Linked DNA regions of Accumulibacter sp.. The protein of the gene in region 2 interacts with the protein of the main gene of each other region in a pairwise test. Links are inferred from orthologs where the notes say so. Each region holds a gene or a part of one and is shown on either strand. Other genes may lie near its edges. The genes, in order: V5B60_RS10635 and dsbD.

Region 1 (7,859 bases), 610 kb from region 2 along the record:
GGCATGGCCCCTACGTCTGGGGATCGCTGCTGGTGATGGTGCTGCTGATGGTGGCGGAACCGATGCTGCTGCTGCGGGGTCGCAAGAGCCTGATCGCCCGCCTCAGAAGACAGTACCGGGCCGAAGCGGCGGAGCGCGGCCAAGCCAGCGCGACCAGCCAGCGGGGTACGGCAAACAGGAGCAACGATTGAAGCCTCGTCACAAACGCATCGCGCTCATTCTCGGTGGCCTCGCGATCCTCGCCGTCGCCGCAACCCTGGTGCTCAACGCCTTCCGCAGCAACCTCGTCTTCTTCTTCTCGCCGACCCAGGTCGCCGCCGGCGAGGCGCCGCAGGGCAAGAGCTTCCGCATCGGCGGCATGGTCAAGGAAGGCTCGCTGCAACGCCAGCCGGACGGCGTGACGCTGCGCTTCGTCGTCACCGATACCGAGAAGGACATGACCGTCGCCTACAAGGGAATCCTGCCCGACCTGTTCCAGGAGGGCAAGGGTGTCGTCGCGCAGGGCAAGCTCGCCGAAGACGGCGTCTTCACCGCCAGCGAGGTCCTTGCGAAGCACGACGAGAACTACATGCCGCCGGAAGCCGCCAAGGCGGTCGGCGATGCGCACCAGCGGGCGGCAGCGAACAGGGCGGCAGCCGAAGCCGCCGCCCGCACGACCAGGCAGTGACCCGGACGAGACGCCCATGATCCCGGAACTCGGCACCTTCGCCCTCATTCTCGCGCTGTGCGTCGCGCTGACGCAGGGAACGCTGCCGCTGCTCGGCGCCCACAGCGGACGGCAACCGTGGATTGCCCTTGCCCGCCCGGCGGCGATCGTCCAGGCGCTGCTGCTGGGGGCCGCCTTCGGCTGCCTGACCGCCGCCTTCGTGCAGAACGACTTCTCGGTGCTCTACGTCGCCCAGCACTCGAATAGCCTGCTGCCACTGCAGTATCGCATCGCCGCCGTCTGGGGTGGGCACGAGGGTTCCCTGCTCCTCTGGGTCCTGATGCTCGTGCTGTGGGCGCTGGCGGTCGCCCTGTTGTCGCGACAGCTGCCCGATCACATGGTGGCACGGGTACTCGGCGTCCTCGGACTGGTCAGCGCCGGCTTCCTGCTCTTCATCCTGCTCACCTCGAACCCCTTCGAGCGCCTGCTGCCGGGCGCCGAGGAGGGTCGCGACCTCAACCCGCTGCTGCAGGATCCCGGCCTGATCTTTCATCCGCCAATGCTCTACATGGGCTACGTCGGCTTCTCGGTGGCCTTTGCCTTCGCCATCGCGGCGCTGCTCTCCGGCCAGCTCGACGCCGCCTGGGCACGCTGGTCGCGACCGTGGACGACCGCCGCCTGGATCTTCCTGACGCTGGGAATCGCCCTCGGCTCGTGGTGGGCCTATTACGAACTCGGCTGGGGCGGCTGGTGGTTCTGGGATCCGGTCGAGAACGCGTCGTTCATGCCCTGGCTGGTCGGCACGGCCCTGGTGCATTCGCTGGCGGTGACCGAAAAGCGCGGCAGCTTCAAGAACTGGACGGTCCTCCTCGCCATTTCGGCGTTCTCCCTGTCGCTGCTCGGTACCTTCCTCGTCCGCTCCGGCGTCCTGACCTCGGTGCATGCCTTCGCCACCGACCCGCGGCGCGGCATCTTCATCCTCGCTTTCCTGGTCGCCGTCATCGGCAGCTCGCTGGCGCTGTTCGCCTGGCGCGCACCGAAGGTGGGCCTCGGTGGCCGCTTCGCCCTGCTTTCGCGCGAATCACTGCTGTTGACCAACAACGTGCTGCTCGTCGTCGCCTGCGCCTCGGTGCTGCTCGGCACGCTCTACCCACTCCTGATCGACGCCCTCGGCGCCGGCAAGCTCTCGGTCGGCCCGCCCTATTTCGATGCCGTCTTCGTGCCACTGATGCTGCCGGCGGTGTTCCTGATGGGCGTCGCACCCTTCGTCCGCTGGAAGCAGGCAGAACTCGGCGAGCTGGTGCGAACGCTGCGCTGGGCTTTCCTGACGGCGGCGCTGGTCGGGGCCGGAGCACCGTTCCTCGCCGGCGCATGGAAACCGCTGGTCGCGCTCAGCCTGCTGCTGGCGGCGTGGATCGCCTGCAGCACGCTGCTCAACATCTACCAGCGGGTGCAGGCGACGCGCGCCGGGCAGGCGCTGCTGCCAACGCTCGGCCGGCAGCCGCGCAGCTTCTACGGCATGCACCTGGCGCATCTCGGCATCGCCGTCTTCATCGTCGGCGTCGCCATGGTCGGCGGCTACCAGACCGAGAAGGACGTGCGCATGGACATCGGCGACACCGTCAGCGTCGGTGGCTACGTCTTCCGCTTCAACGGCGTCCGCCAGCAGCAGGGTGCGAACTACCGCGCGCTGGTCGGCGACGTCGATCTGATCCGCGACGGGCACACGCTGCGCAAGATGTACCCCGAGAAGCGTTTCTACGTCGCGTCTTCGATGCCGATGACCGAAGCGGCGATCGATACCGGCCTGCTGCGTGACGTGTACGTCTCGCTGGGTGAACCGATCGACAAGTCGCGACCGGAAGCGGCGTGGGCGGTGCGCGTCTACCACAAGCCATTCGTCGACTGGATCTGGGGTGGCTGCGTGCTGATGGCCATCGGCGGACTCGCCGCGATGAGTGATCGTCGCTACCGCATCAAGGCGCGCGCGCCCTCGGCACAGCCGGCATCGGCTGCCACGCCCGTGCCGCAGAACAGTTGAGGGATCGCGCATGAACCGGTTTCTCTGGCCGTTGATCGGCTTCGTCGTCCTCGTCGTCCTGCTCGCCGTCGGCCTCAACCTGAACCCGCGCGACGTGCCCTCGCCGCTCGTCGGCAAGCCGGCACCGGCGTTCTCGCTGGCGCGCCTGGATGCACCGGAGCAGCAGTTCTCGCCGCAGGAAATGCTTGGCAAGGCCTGGCTGCTCAACGTCTGGGCATCATGGTGCGTCTCCTGCCGGCAGGAGCACCCGCTCCTCGTCGACCTGGCGAAGCGCCAGACTGTGCCGCTGATCGGCCTCAACTACAAGGAAGTGCGCGGCGACGGAGCGATCGACAGCAGCAGGCTCGACGCCGCCGCCGAGAAGCGGATGGTCATCGAGCGCGCTGGCGGCTGGCTGGCCCGGCATGGCGATCCGTACACCCTTTCCGTGCTCGACATCGACGGCCGCGTCGGTATCGACTACGGCGTCTATGGCGTCCCCGAAACCTACGTCATCGACAAGGCCGGCATTATCCGCATGAAACACACCGGCCCGGTGACGCCGGACATCCTCGCCGGCAAGATCCTGCCGCTGCTCGCCGAGCTGAACCGATGAGCCGCTGGCTGCTCATCGTATTCCTGCTCCTCACCGCCATCGCCGGCAGCCGCCTGCAGGCCCGGGAGGCGGCACCGCTCGCCGCCGACGAGGCGACCGAGAAGCGCCTGGTGGCGATCTCCTCCGAGTTGCGCTGCCTCGTCTGCCAGAACGAGTCGCTGTCCGGATCGAACGCCGAACTGGCCAACGACCTGCGCCGCGAGATCCGCAGCCTGATCCGTGACGGCCGCAGCGACGCCGAGATCATGGAGTTCATGGTCAGCCGCTACGGCGATTTCGTCCGTTACCGGCCGCCCCTGAAGGGGACGACGCTGCTGCTCTGGTTTGGTCCCGGCCTGCTCTTCGTCGCTGCCCTGGGCGCGCTTCTGCTCCACCTGCGGCGGCGCGAGCGCGCACTCCGCAAGCAGCGCCCGCTGAACGCCGACGAGACGCGGCGTGCCGAGGCGCTGCTGCACGATCCGGACGCGCCGCCACGGCCATGACTTCTGCCGACCGGGCCGCAGGTGCCCAGCATCGCCTCATTCCACCGCCACCGGCCAGCTTCCAGTCTGCGGCCAGGGAAGACGCCGCATGACTCCCGCCCGCAGCGGTCCCGACTAGGACGAGCATGACTGCCTTCATCATCGTTGCGGCGCTGCTGCTCGCCGCCGCACTGGCCATCCTGCTGCTGCCGCTGTGGCGGTCGGCGCCACCGGCCGCCGGCGCCGACCGGCGCGAAACCCATCTGGCGATCTTCCGCGACCAGCTCGCCGAACTCGAACGCGAGCGGGACGAAGGCACGCTCGGCGCCGCCGAGGCGGCGCAGGCGCGCAGCGAGCTGCAGCGCCGCCTGCTCGACGAAGTGGAGACGCAGCCGGCCGCACCGCTCAGCCAAGGCGGTGGCCGGCGCACGGCGCTGTTCCTCCTCCTTGTCATCCCGCTGGCCGCTGCTGCCGGCTATGCGCTGCTCGGCAACCCGGGCGCTCTCGACCCTCTGCAACGACAGGCGCGCATCGCTCCCGAGCAGATCGACGCGATGATCGGCGGGCTGGTCGAAAGACTGAAGAAGAACCCGGAAGACGGCAAGGGCTGGGTCATGCTGGCGCGCTCGTACAAGGTCCTCGAGCGTTACCCCGAGGCGGCCGACGCCTACGCCCGTGCCGGCAGCGTCGTCGACCAGGATGCCGGCCTGCTCGCCGACTACGCGGAGGTGCTCAGCCAGGTGCATGGCGGCAGCCTGCAGGGCAAGGCGGGCGAACTGATCAAGCGGGCACTGGAGATCGACCCGAACGAAGCACAGGCGCTGCTGCTCGCCGGCGCGGCAGCCCGGGAACGGCAGGATTTCGCCGCTGCCGCCGACTACTGGTCACGCCTCCTGTCGCAGCTCGAACCCGGCAGCGACGAGGCAAAGACGGTCGCCGCGGCGATCGGCGAGGCACGAGACATCGCCGCCGCCCGAACCGCTGGCGGCACAACGGCGACGAAGGGCGGCCGCGGCTCCGGCCAGGTCGCCGGCGAGGTGGCGCTGAGCGGCAAGCTGGCCGGCCGCGCGCGGCCGGACGACGTCGTATTCGTCTTCGCCCGCGCCGAGGACGGGTCGCGCATGCCGCTGGCGGCGATGCGCGCGACGGTCGCCGACCTGCCACTCGACTTCCGTCTCGACGACTCGATGGCACTCGCCGGTGGCCGGAAGATCTCCGACTTCCCCAGCGTCAGCGTCGAAGCGCGGATCACCCGCGCCGGCGGCACCAGCACTTCGTCCGGCGACCTTTTCGGCCGCATCACCGGCGTCAAGCCGGGCAACCGCAAGCTGCGCCTGATCATCGACCAGGTGCAGCCGTGAGCGAACGCTCACCTGCCTGTCGGTCCGGCAAGGAGCAGCGGTGGCGGCGCACCGGCCGCACCGCCGGAGTCCGTCCCTGGCGGACCGAACGCGGCGGACCGACAAGGGCTGCCGTCAGTGGTCTTCCGCCCGCGCGCGTCGCCCGCTTCATGGCAGCCGATGCAGCGCACCATCGCCGCATTTGTTAGCACAGATCAAACCGCGGCCACCGGCCCATCCGCTAGACTTCGCGCAGCCTCGGCAAGCCGACCGACGGCCTGACAATGACAGGGAGGTAACAGCGTGACCGATGACAGCTCCGGGTTCTGGGCCCGCCTCAAACGCCCGAGTACGAAGTACTCGCTGCTGGCGCTGCTGTCGGTCGGCTTCGTTGCCGGCGTCTTCTTCTGGGGTGGCTTCAACACGGCGATGGAAGCCACCAACACGCTCGAGTTCTGCATCGGTTGTCACGAGATGAAGGACAACGTGTACCAAGAGTACAAGAAGACGATCCACTACAGCAACCGCACCGGCGTCCGCGCCTACTGCTCCGACTGCCACGTGCCGAAGGACTGGGGGCACAAGATGATGCGCAAGATCGCCGCCAGCAAGGAACTGTACGGCAAGGTCATGGGCACCATTTCGACGCCCGAGAAGTTCGACGCCAAGCGCCTCGAACTGGCGACCAACGAGTGGAACCGGATGAAGGCGAGCGACTCGCGCGAATGCCGCAACTGCCACTCATTCTCGGCGATGGACATCGAGAAACAGAAGGCGCGTGCTTCCAAGATGCACAAGATAGGTCAGGAAGACAAGAAGACCTGTATCGACTGCCACAAGGGAATCGCGCACTCGAAACCGAAGAACATGCCGGAAGAGGACGACGAGTAGCCCCCTTCGCCACAAACCCCTTTGCCCCAGGCGCGGCCATCGACGTTCGATCGACGTCGCGTGGCCGCTGACACGTACCAACCGCATCAACCCTTGAGTGGAGTCCGAAATGAAAAGAACGAGCGTTTCCCTGGCCCTCTTCGGCGCCCTGCTGGCTCTCGGTCCGCAGCTCGCACAGGCTGCTGCTCCCGACTGGAGCAAGGTTCCCAAGCGCGACATTCAAGTGTTCCACGCCGGCGTGACGCCGATCGAATGGATCATGAAGAAATCCGACCACAGCGGGCGGACCGGCCTCAACAAGGGCGAGAGCTGCGTCGGCTGCCATGAGGAAAAGGGCGGCCTCAACTTCGACATGAAGCGCCTTGCCGGCAAGGATCTCGAGCCCAAGGGCGCGCCGAAGACGATGAATTTCCCGGTCGCCGTGCAGACCGCCTACGACAAGGACAACCTCTACGTCCGTCTGACTTTCAAGGCGCCAGGTGGCGGCGTCGACCCGGCCGACAAGGAGAACGAGGTCAAGGCGACGGTCCTCTTCGCCAACGACAAGGTCACCCAGGGTGCGCAGGTCGGTTGCTGGGCCACCTGCCACAGCGACGCACGGACGATGCCTGGCGCCGACGACAAGAAGACCAAGTACACCAAGGACGGCGCCTACGAGCTGATGCAGTGGAAGAGCGCCAAGGGTGCCAAGGCGGCTGACGGATCGGTGACCGACAAGCGCAACATGGAGGGCGGCAGCGCCGGCGTCAAGGCCGAGGGCAGCAAGAGCGGTGACACCTACACCGTCACCTTCACCCGCAAGCTGAACGGCACCCTCGCCGAAGGCAAGGCGACGCCGATCGGCGTCGCCATCCACAGCGACCACGCGATCGGCCGCTTCCACCACGTGTCGATGGGTTACACGCTCGGCGTCGGCGCCGACGGCGACATCAAGGCCGCCAAGCAGTAAGCGCAGGGCGACTGGCCGGGAGCCTGCGGCGCGACGGGCAGAGCCTTGTGGCTCTGCCCGTTTCGTCTTTGCCCGGCCACGGCCGCCAGCCGGCGAAGCGGCAAGCGTACCGCGACCGGCCGGGTCGACACGACGGCGACCCGGGACCGCCGGCAGGGCGATTCAGGGCTGCTGCCGGCGCCGTCCGACCCAGCCAAACAGCCCCAGCCCGCCCGCCAGCAGCGCCGCGGTGGACGGCTCGGGAATCGCCGAGATCTCGAGCAGTGGCCGCAGCCCGGCGTCAGCCCACGCGGACGAGGCGTAGAGCGAGGCGAGCGGCTTGCCGGAAGCAGCGATGACGATATCGGGCTGGCGCAGCTCGACACCGAAGTTGCTCGCCGGGTCGGCGAGCCAGTCGCGAACCAGCGCCGTGACGTCGAAGGAGACCCACTGGTTCACGCCATCCTGCGTCACCGAACTCAGCGCCCCCGATACCGCCGGCTGCGTCTCCCAGGTGACGCCGGTCTCGCTCCAGTTCTCGGTGACGCGGTGCAGGTCGGTGCTGATCGGCTGCGCCGGTGTCGGATTGTCGAACGGCGGCAGACCGGGCAGCGCGAAGAGCCTGAGGCTGGCGCTGACGACCTGCCCGGCGGTGATTCCGACGCCGCTTGGATCGAAGCGCAGCAGCGAGCGCGTGTCATGCGCCCGGCTCTCGCCTTGCGCACCGATCAGCGGCACGGTGTTGCTGCTGCCCAGGAAGTTGCCGAAGGGCACCGCCGGCAGGGGCACCAGGCTGTTCAGCGTCTGGCTGTCGAGGTTGGTGACGCGCGCGGCGCTGGCGATGCCGAAGGCACCGGGAATCGCGAACTCGTAGACGAAGACATCCTGGCTGGTCGCTTCATCGGGCTGCAGCGTCAGGGTCGTTGCCGCCTGCGCCGGCTGTGCGAGCGCGGCGAG
Region 2 (7,930 bases):
GATGATGATCGACACCCTGCTTGCCTTCGTCGTCGTGCGTGCCCTGTGGCAGTGGAGCTGGCCGCGCGCGGCACTCTTTCTCGTCTTTTTCGTCGTCGTCGACTTCGCCTTCTTCGCCGCCAACGTGATCAAGATCGTCGATGGCGGCTGGTTCCCGCTGGCCGTCGGTACCGCCGTCTTCGTTCTCCTGTCGACCTGGCGGCTCGGCCGCCGGCTGCTTGCCGAAAGGCAGCGACAGCAGTCGATTCCGCTCGCCGACTTCATCGCCGGCATTGCCGTCGACGGGCCGCAGCGGGTGCGCGGCAGCGGCGTCTTTCTCACCTCCCATCCCGAAGGGGTGCCGCGTGCACTGCTGCACAACCTGAACCACAACCAGGTGCTGCACGAGCGGGTGGTCGTCCTCAACGTCGCGGTTGCCGATGTGCCGCACGTCGCCGAGGCCGAGCGTGTCCGCGTCGAGGCGCTTGGCCAGGGCTTCCACCGCGTCCATGTCGCCTACGGCTTCAAGGACGAACCCGACCTGCCGCGTGCGCTCGCCCTCTGCGCCGCCGATGGACTCGCCTTGGACATGATGTCCACCTCGTTCTTCCTCGGGCGCGACACGGTCGTCCGTTTGCCCCCCGGACAGCAGGCGCGTATGGCAAACTGGCGGCAGACCCTGTTCAACTGGATGTTCCGCAATGCCGATACCGCGACCGAGTTCTTCAAGCTGCCGCCAAACCGTGTCGTCGAGCTCGGGGCGCAGGTCGAGCTGTGCTGACGACGCGTCGGCAAATCATGCGACAGCGCTCGCGGACACGCCGGCCGGGTGTGCCGCAGCCGCTCGCGACGCGCGACCGGCTCGTCCGATCTGGTGGCTCGCCGCCGCCGCGCTTGCACTGGCTGCCATCGGCAGCCCGCTGTCGGCCGACAACCTGCCGCCGGCGCCGACCGAGCTTGGCACGATTCGCCGCAACGAGCAGGGGCAACTGGAGGTCGTGCGGCCTCCGGCGGCCAGCCCGGCAGCCGCTTCGTCCCCCGTCGAGACGCCTGCCGCCAGGCGCGCCGGCAGTCAGCGCGTGGCCGCCGACGGCCAGCCGGGGGTTGCCGGCAGCGGCCGGACGATCGTCGTCGGTGAGCGGGAAGCGGTGCGCAGCATCAGCGAAGCGGCGCGGCTGGCGCGCGACGGCGACACGATCGAGATTCGCCCGGGCGAATACCGACGGCAGGCCGTGGTGTGGACGCAGGACCGATTGACGATTCGCGGCGTCGGTAGGCGGCCGGTCCTCATCGCCGATGGGGACAGCGCCGAGGGCAAGGCACTGTGGGTGGTGCGCAGTGCGCAGATGACGATCGACAACCTCGAATTCCGCGGCGTGCGCGTCGCTGCCGGCAACGGCGCCGGCATCCGTTTCGAGAGCGGCCACCTGAAGGTCGTCCGCTGCGCCTTCTTCGACAACGAGATGGGCATTCTCACGAGCAACGCGGCCGACGCCGTCCTCGAAGTGGAAAACAGCGAGTTCGGTGCTGCTCCCCGCCATGCCGGTGCGCTGCACCATCTGCTCTACGCTGGCACGATCGCCCGCCTGAAGGTCAGCGGTAGCCGTTTTCAACAGGGTTACCTCGGACACCTGATCAAGTCGCGGGCGCGCGAGAGTTCGATCCTCTACAACCTGCTGGTCGATGGGGTCGGCGGCAGCGCCTCGTACGAGCTCGAATTTCCCAACGGCGGAATCGCCTGGGTGATCGGCAACATCATCGGGCAGAGCGCGACGACCGACAACCCGGTCGTCGTTTCCTATGGCGCCGAAGGCGAGCGCTGGCCGGACAATGCGCTTCATCTGGCGCACAACACCCTCGTCGACGACACGCCCGGCGGGCGCTTCCTGCAGGTCTGGAGCGAGCGACTGCCGGCCGTGACCGAGGTCTGGGCGATCAACAACCTGCTCGTCGGCCGCGGCATCTTCGCGCCGCAGGGCACGGGACGCCACGATGGCAACCAGTCCGTCGAGGCCGCGACCCTGGTCGACGTCGATGGCCTGCCTTTCGTGCTGCCGCAGGCGTCGCCGTTGCGCGGCAGGGCGAAGGCGCCGGGATTTGCCCGTGGCCAGAGCCTGGCGCCAACGGCGGAGTTCCGCTTGCCGGCGAAGACCCTGCCGTTGCTGCCGGGCAAGCCGTTGTCGCCGGGCGCGCTGCAGTAGGACTGAGTCAGTTCAGGCGCGCCAGCAGGCCGAGAAACTCCTCGGCACTCTGGAAGCCGACGACGCGGATGCCTTCGATCTCCCGTCCCTGCCGGTCGAAGAAGATGATTCCCGGCGGGCCGTAGAGCTTGAAGCGTTGCAGGAGGGCCTGGTCGGCTGCCGAGTTGGCGGTGACGTCGGCCTGCAGGAGGGTCCAGCCCACCAGTTTCGCCTGCACGCGTGGATCGGCGAAGGTGAAGCGCTCCATCTCCTTGCACGAGACGCACCAGTCGGCATAGAAATCGAGCATCACCGGCCGTCCGGCGCTGGCCAGCCGGCTGTCGAGTTCCTCGACCGTGCGCACGCGCTCGAAAGGCAGGTGCCGGGCATCGCTGCCGGCGGCGCTGCTGCGCAGCACCGAGAGCGGTTGCAGCGGGTCACGCGAACCGGCGAGCGTGCCGAGCAGCATCGCGGCGCCGAAGAGCAGCATGACGATGCCGATTCCCTTCCAGAAGCGCTGCCAGCCCCTCGCGTGTGGTGGCAGCGGGTCGAGCGCGTGCAGGTAGATCGCCGGCACGATCAGCAGCAGCGCCCAGGCCAGCATCTGCAGCACCGGCGGGATCACCGGCGACACCAGCCAGACGGCGGTCGCCAGCAGGATGACGCCGACGGCCTTCTTCACCGCCTCCATCCAAGGTCCCGACTTCGGCAGCAGGGTGCCGGCGCTGGCGCCGACGACGAGCAGCGGCGCACCCATGCCGAGCGCCAGCGAGAACAGCGCCGCGCCGCCGAGCACCGCATCGCCGCTCTGGCCGATGTAGAGCAGGGCCCCGGCCAGCGGCGCGGCGACGCACGGGCCGACGATCAGTGCCGACAGCGCGCCCATCGCCGCGACACCGGGCAGCGAGCCGCCGCGGATGTGGCTCGCTTCCACCGATACCCGGCTTTGCACGATGCTCGGCAGCTGCAGCTCATAAAAGCCGAACATCGACAGCGAGAGGAGAACGAAGACGGCGGCGAAGGCGCCGAGGACCCAGGGATTCTGCAGCGTCGTCGCGAGCAGGGTGCCGGTGAGGCCGGCGGCGACACCGGCGGCGGCGTAGGTCACCGCCATGCCGAGCACGTAGGCCAGCGAGAGCAGGAAGCCGCGCGCATGCGAGACGCCATGACCGTCGCGCCCGGCGCCGACGATGATCCCCGAGAGGATCGGGATCATCGGAAAGACGCAGGGGGTCAGTGACAGCAGCAGACCGAAACCGAAGAAGCTGCCGATCAGCAACCAGAAGCCGGCATGCCGGAACAATTGCGCAATGCGGCCGGACTCGTCGCCGGCTGTGCCGGCGGCTGCCGGTGCGGCGACCGCGCCCACCGCCGCCGGATCGGGCAGCTCGACGGCGAGCGTGTGCTGCTGCGGCGGATAGCAGATGCCGGCATCGGCGCAACCCTGCGAGGTCACGCGCAGCGTCAGCGGCAGCGGCCCCGGGCTGTCGCGCTCGACCGGCAGCCGGATGAGCACCTGGTCGTAGAATACCTCGACACGGCCGAAGGTCTCGTCGTGTTTTTCCTTGCCCGGTGGCAGCAGCGGCGTTCCGAGGCGGATCGTCGCCGGTTCGACGGCGAAGCGGAACTTGTCGCGGTACAGGTAATATCCCTTGGCGATGCTGAAGCGCACCTCGAGCGTCTGCCCGTCGAGCGCACGCACGCTCGGCTTGAAGGCCACCGCCGGGTCGAGGAACTCTTCCGCCTGGGCCAGCGTGGCGAGCAGCAGCAGGAGCGAGAGCAGGCAGCGGAGCATTGGCAGCTTCGGATTGCTCAGGTCGACGGCGCGGTTTCGGCCGCCACCCAGGCGAGATACTCGGGCAGGCCAGCGGCAATGTCGAGCGCGACCACTTCCGGCAACTCGTACGGATGGCTGGCGCGGATCGCCGCCGTCAGCTCGGCGAGGCGCGCCGCGCTGGTCTTGATCAGCAGTGGCACCTCGTCGGCTGTTTCGACCTTTCCCTGCCAGCGGTAAACAGAGCGGCAGGGGGCCAGGATGTTGACGCAGGCAGCGAGGCGCGCTTCGACGAGCCGTTCCGCCAGCGACCGTGCGGCCGATTGGTCGGGCAGATTGGTGAGGACGAGGAGGGCGGTCACGCGGCGCATTCTACCGCATCGGCGGTGACCGCTGCAGCCAGGCCGGTGCCTGCCCTGTGCATCCTGATCGTCAGGACGGCACGTTCGCTCCTGCCGTCTGCCGCGCTCTTTGGCGCCGCCTGCACTTCGTCTCAGGAATCATGGCCCGGATTGGTGCGCGCCAGGCGGCGCAGCAGCGCCGGCCACGCCAGTCCGCCACCGGCACCGCGCGTCACCTGCTCCCACTGCGCCTGCGCGCCGTCGATGATCGGTTGCGCGATGTACCGCAGCGGCTGTCCACGGCTCATCGCGCCGACCTGCATGCGGCAAGTCGTCTCGAAGAAGTACATGGCGACGAAGGCTTCGGCGACCGATCGGCCGACGGTCAGCAGACCATGGTTGCGCAGCATCAGGAAACGCCGGTCGCCCAGGTCGCGCACCAGGCGTGGCTTCTCGTCATCGACCAGCGCCACCCCCTCGTAGTCGTGGTAGGCGAGCGACGAGAGAACAAAGATCGAGTGCTGCGACAGCGGCAGCACGCCCGCCTCCTGTGCCGAGACCGCGACGCCGTTGACGCTGTGCAGGTGGAGGACGCAGATGGCATCGTCACGCGCCGCATGCACCGCGCTGTGGATGGTGAAGCCGGCCGGGTTGATCTCGTGTGGCGTGTCGTCGAGCTTGTTGCCGTGCACGTCGACCTTGACCAGGCTCGATGCGGTGATCTCGTCGAACATGAACCCGTAGGGATTGATCAGGAAATGGTGCTCGGGGCCGGGGACGCGGGCCGAGATGTGGGTGAAGATCAGGTCGTCCCAGCCGAACAGCGCCACCAGGCGATAGCAGGCGGCGAGATCGACGCGCTGCTGCCATTCGGCATCGCTGCAGCGGGAGCGGAGGGTGCTTGCGGAAAGGTTCATCGTTTTCTCCTCGTTCGGTTCTCGTTCTGTCGTATCGCTCGCGCCGGCGTCTGGCTGCGCCGAGCTGGGGGGCGGCAGCGCAACGGCCGCCGGCCGCCGGCCGACGCCGGCGACGGCGCCAGCGATCCGCCGTCCACCAGCCGGCGCTGCCGTTCCGCTCAGGCTTGGCCGCTTCCTGCGCCAGCGGCGGCATGCGGCAGCGGGATTGCTGCCGCTCCCCGGCGACCGGCACGTGAGCCGGCGGATGGAATCTTCAATCCACCGGGACCATCCTCGCATGCGCTCGACACAACTTTCCATTGTTGCGGGCTCATCGTTGCGTGCTGCCATTGAAAAATTCCGTCGCGCGTGTTCATCGAGTGAATCGCCTGCGCCGAGTTTTGCACCAAAGCGATGCGAGCTTGCGTCGCCGAGCTTCGCTGTTGCATCGCAGAGATGAAAAGTTCCGCTTGCGACATCGAAGTCTGCACCAGATCGGTGCAGGCTGGTATCGAGGGGGTTCGTCGCTGCGTCTGGGCGATGGAAGGTTCCACCTGCGGCATCGAAGTCTGCACCCTGTCGATGGAAGTTTCCATGTGTGAGGTCGGTCGTTGCATGCTGGCGATGGAAGGTTCCACCTTCGGCATGGCAGGTCGCACCTGCGGGGTCCATCGTTGATGTGAACGTGGCTTCGGCGCTGCTGCGGTCGAGAGGCCCATGCTGGAGCTGTTTTCAGGCAGCCTGCAATGCCGGTTCGATCAGCGTCGTGGCGAGACGTTCCTGCTGCGCGCGCGATTCGGCAAGGTCGGACTCGAGGCGGTCGACGAGAGCCAGCAACTCGTCGACTTTGGCGACGATGCGCCGTTGTTCGGACAATGAAGATGAATGGCGAAGCAACGGAATTCGCCCAACTGGTCTTGTCCACATCTGGGGAACGCCATTGCTTCGCCCGGTGGGGACCAAAGGATTCACCGAAAGGACTCGCTGGATTCCTGTTCCCCGCGAGTCTGACGCCGCGCGACAGATTCAGGTGCGGCGCGCACGGCCAGCGTGCACTGGCGAATCTCGTCGAGCCAGCGCAGCCGGTCGATGATGGGCAACGCGCTGTAGGCAAGCAGGCGCTCGTCCGAGGTCTCGTAGGCAAAGTCCGCCGCATCAATCCTGGCCGGCGCCTGCACGCGCGCCCCAATGCCTGCGAGCGAAGCAGCGCCTCGGCATCGGCGGCGTCGCGTTGGCGGCCTGTCGCTCGCTTGAGGCGGATCAGGTCGTCGATGCTCGCCAGCGATATCGCCGTACGGCCGAGTTCCCCGGCGGCCGTGACAAAGCGCGCGAGATTGTCTTCATCGAGGGCGAGCATCAGGTCGACAGCCATCGTTGCACGCTCGAGACCATGGACGTTCAATGTCAGGCCGCCCACCAGAACGTAGTCAACGCGATGTTCCTGCAGGGCTGCGAACGGGTCGAGATAGAACATTCGGCCAGTGTACCCCGACGGTCCGTGGCAGGAGAAGACAGGTCCTGCCTGCGGAGATCGCGCCGGCTGCTGAGCGTCGACGCCGTGCTGGTGACGAATGATCAGGCGTTCGACCAGGTAGCCGGTCTGCTCCTCGAATCGAATCTGCCGAGCATCCTGCGACGCACTGCGGGCCGTCGGAAGCAGCCCGACCTGCTCGCTGCCGATCTTCAATGGCGGGGGAGGACCGGCTGCCGGCAGCCAGTGACTTGCAGCTACCTGCCGGCGCAGCGTGCGTCGATCTCCTGCCCGTGTTGCTGGATCAGCGCCGCCCGTTGCCTGTCGTCAAGATAGACGCGCTCGCCGCGGTCGTCGTAGCGGGCGACGGCGTTGGCATTCTGCAGGTTCTCGAGAGATTTTCGGGCGAGCAGGCAGTCGCGCTGCAGTCGCTTCGCCGCCGCGTCCTGCTCCTCCTGCTTGCGGGCAGCGGCATCCCGTTCGATCTGCCGCTGGCGAAACTCCGTTTCCTTCTCCTGCCACGTCTTGCCCGCCGGCCTGGCGCCATCGTCGGCACTGGCCGGGGCTGCTTGCGGCTGCCCTTGTGCTGCCAGTGGCTGCCGGGGTTTCACCGCCTGCTGTCCCGGTGGCGGCAATTCCGAGAAGTGGGTCACGCCCTTCTCGTCGACCCACTTGTAAACCTCGCCACCCGATACCGCCGTCGTCACGACGAGCAGGGCGAAGAGCAGGGCTTGCGGATACATCCATCACCTCTCTGGCGACCCGGATGGCACGAAGGCGGCCATGACCGTTGGCGGCGACGAGCCCAACGACAGGACCGCCACGTCGCGGGAATCCTCCGGCGCAACGGCAAGGCGCCCGGAGTGGCGGTGCCGCATCCGACACCCGGAAAAATCACTGCGGTCATGAGCAGCATAGAATCGCCCGGTAGCGGCGTCAAGTTCCTCCGGACGTGCTCTGGTCGGACACAGATCGGCCGTATGGCGGACGCTTCTCGGGGTGCGACAACGTGTCTCGTCGGTGCCGCAGCATTGCGGCGGGGGGGCGGCGCTGCCGCTTGCGGCATCGCGCCCGACGCCCGGCTGCTCTGGTTCGAGGTCGAATCTCAGCACGACCGGTCGGCGCCGGAATTCGCGCGGCGCAGCATCGTGGGCCATGTACCGGCGGGTCTTCCGAAGGAGCCAGTCATTCCCCGCGTCGTCGGCAGGCAAGGCCTTGGCCATGGCCTTCCTCCACAGCTGTCCGGCCGAGGGTGTCGCTCGCCGCCGCTTGATACCGCAGTTCAAACT

Evidence for each region.
Region 1: the proteins of dsbD (region 2) and V5B60_RS10635 interact in binary tests that used the Escherichia coli proteins (3 or more experiments, as listed by UniProt). The link is inferred for Accumulibacter sp. from one-to-one orthologs.

Annotation. Positions count from the first base shown.
Region 1 is NZ_JAZKUG010000001.1:2,402,084-2,409,942, reverse strand. Bases 1,589-4,489 are described here. They hold V5B60_RS10635 (DsbE family thiol:disulfide interchange protein), read left to right. Parts: upstream 1,589-2,697; coding sequence 2,698-3,282; downstream 3,283-4,489. Other genes in these bases: ccmI (c-type cytochrome biogenesis protein CcmI), read left to right, coding at 3,890-4,489; V5B60_RS10630 (cytochrome c-type biogenesis protein), read left to right, coding at 3,279-3,764; V5B60_RS10640 (heme lyase CcmF/NrfE family subunit), read left to right, coding at 1,589-2,687. Outside these bases: heme exporter protein CcmD, read left to right, coding at 1-191; cytochrome c maturation protein CcmE, read left to right, coding at 188-667; more of V5B60_RS10640, read left to right, coding at 684-1,588; more of ccmI, read left to right, coding at 4,490-5,104; V5B60_RS10620 (NapC/NirT family cytochrome c), read left to right, coding at 5,387-5,974; V5B60_RS10615 (ethylbenzene dehydrogenase-related protein), read left to right, coding at 6,084-6,923; V5B60_RS10610 (DNRLRE domain-containing protein), read right to left, coding at 7,086-7,859. UniProt on the Escherichia coli protein: Involved in disulfide bond formation. Catalyzes a late, reductive step in the assembly of periplasmic c-type cytochromes, probably the reduction of disulfide bonds of the apocytochrome c to allow covalent linkage with the heme.
Region 2 is NZ_JAZKUG010000001.1:3,013,725-3,021,654, forward strand. What follows is about bases 1,572-4,543. They hold dsbD (protein-disulfide reductase DsbD), read right to left. Parts: upstream 3,955-4,543; coding sequence 2,188-3,954; downstream 1,572-2,187. Other genes in these bases: V5B60_RS13395 (hypothetical protein), read left to right, coding at 1,572-2,180; cutA (divalent-cation tolerance protein CutA), read right to left, coding at 3,972-4,304; V5B60_RS13410 (class II aldolase/adducin family protein), read right to left, coding at 4,427-4,543. Outside these bases: V5B60_RS13390 (potassium transporter Kup), read left to right, coding at 1-760; more of V5B60_RS13395, read left to right, coding at 723-1,571; more of V5B60_RS13410, read right to left, coding at 4,544-5,191; V5B60_RS13415 (hypothetical protein), read right to left, coding at 5,350-5,817; V5B60_RS13420 (hypothetical protein), read right to left, coding at 5,903-6,046; V5B60_RS13425 (hypothetical protein), read right to left, coding at 6,139-6,348; V5B60_RS13430 (DUF4124 domain-containing protein), read right to left, coding at 6,899-7,384. UniProt on the Escherichia coli protein: Required to facilitate the formation of correct disulfide bonds in some periplasmic proteins and for the assembly of the periplasmic c-type cytochromes.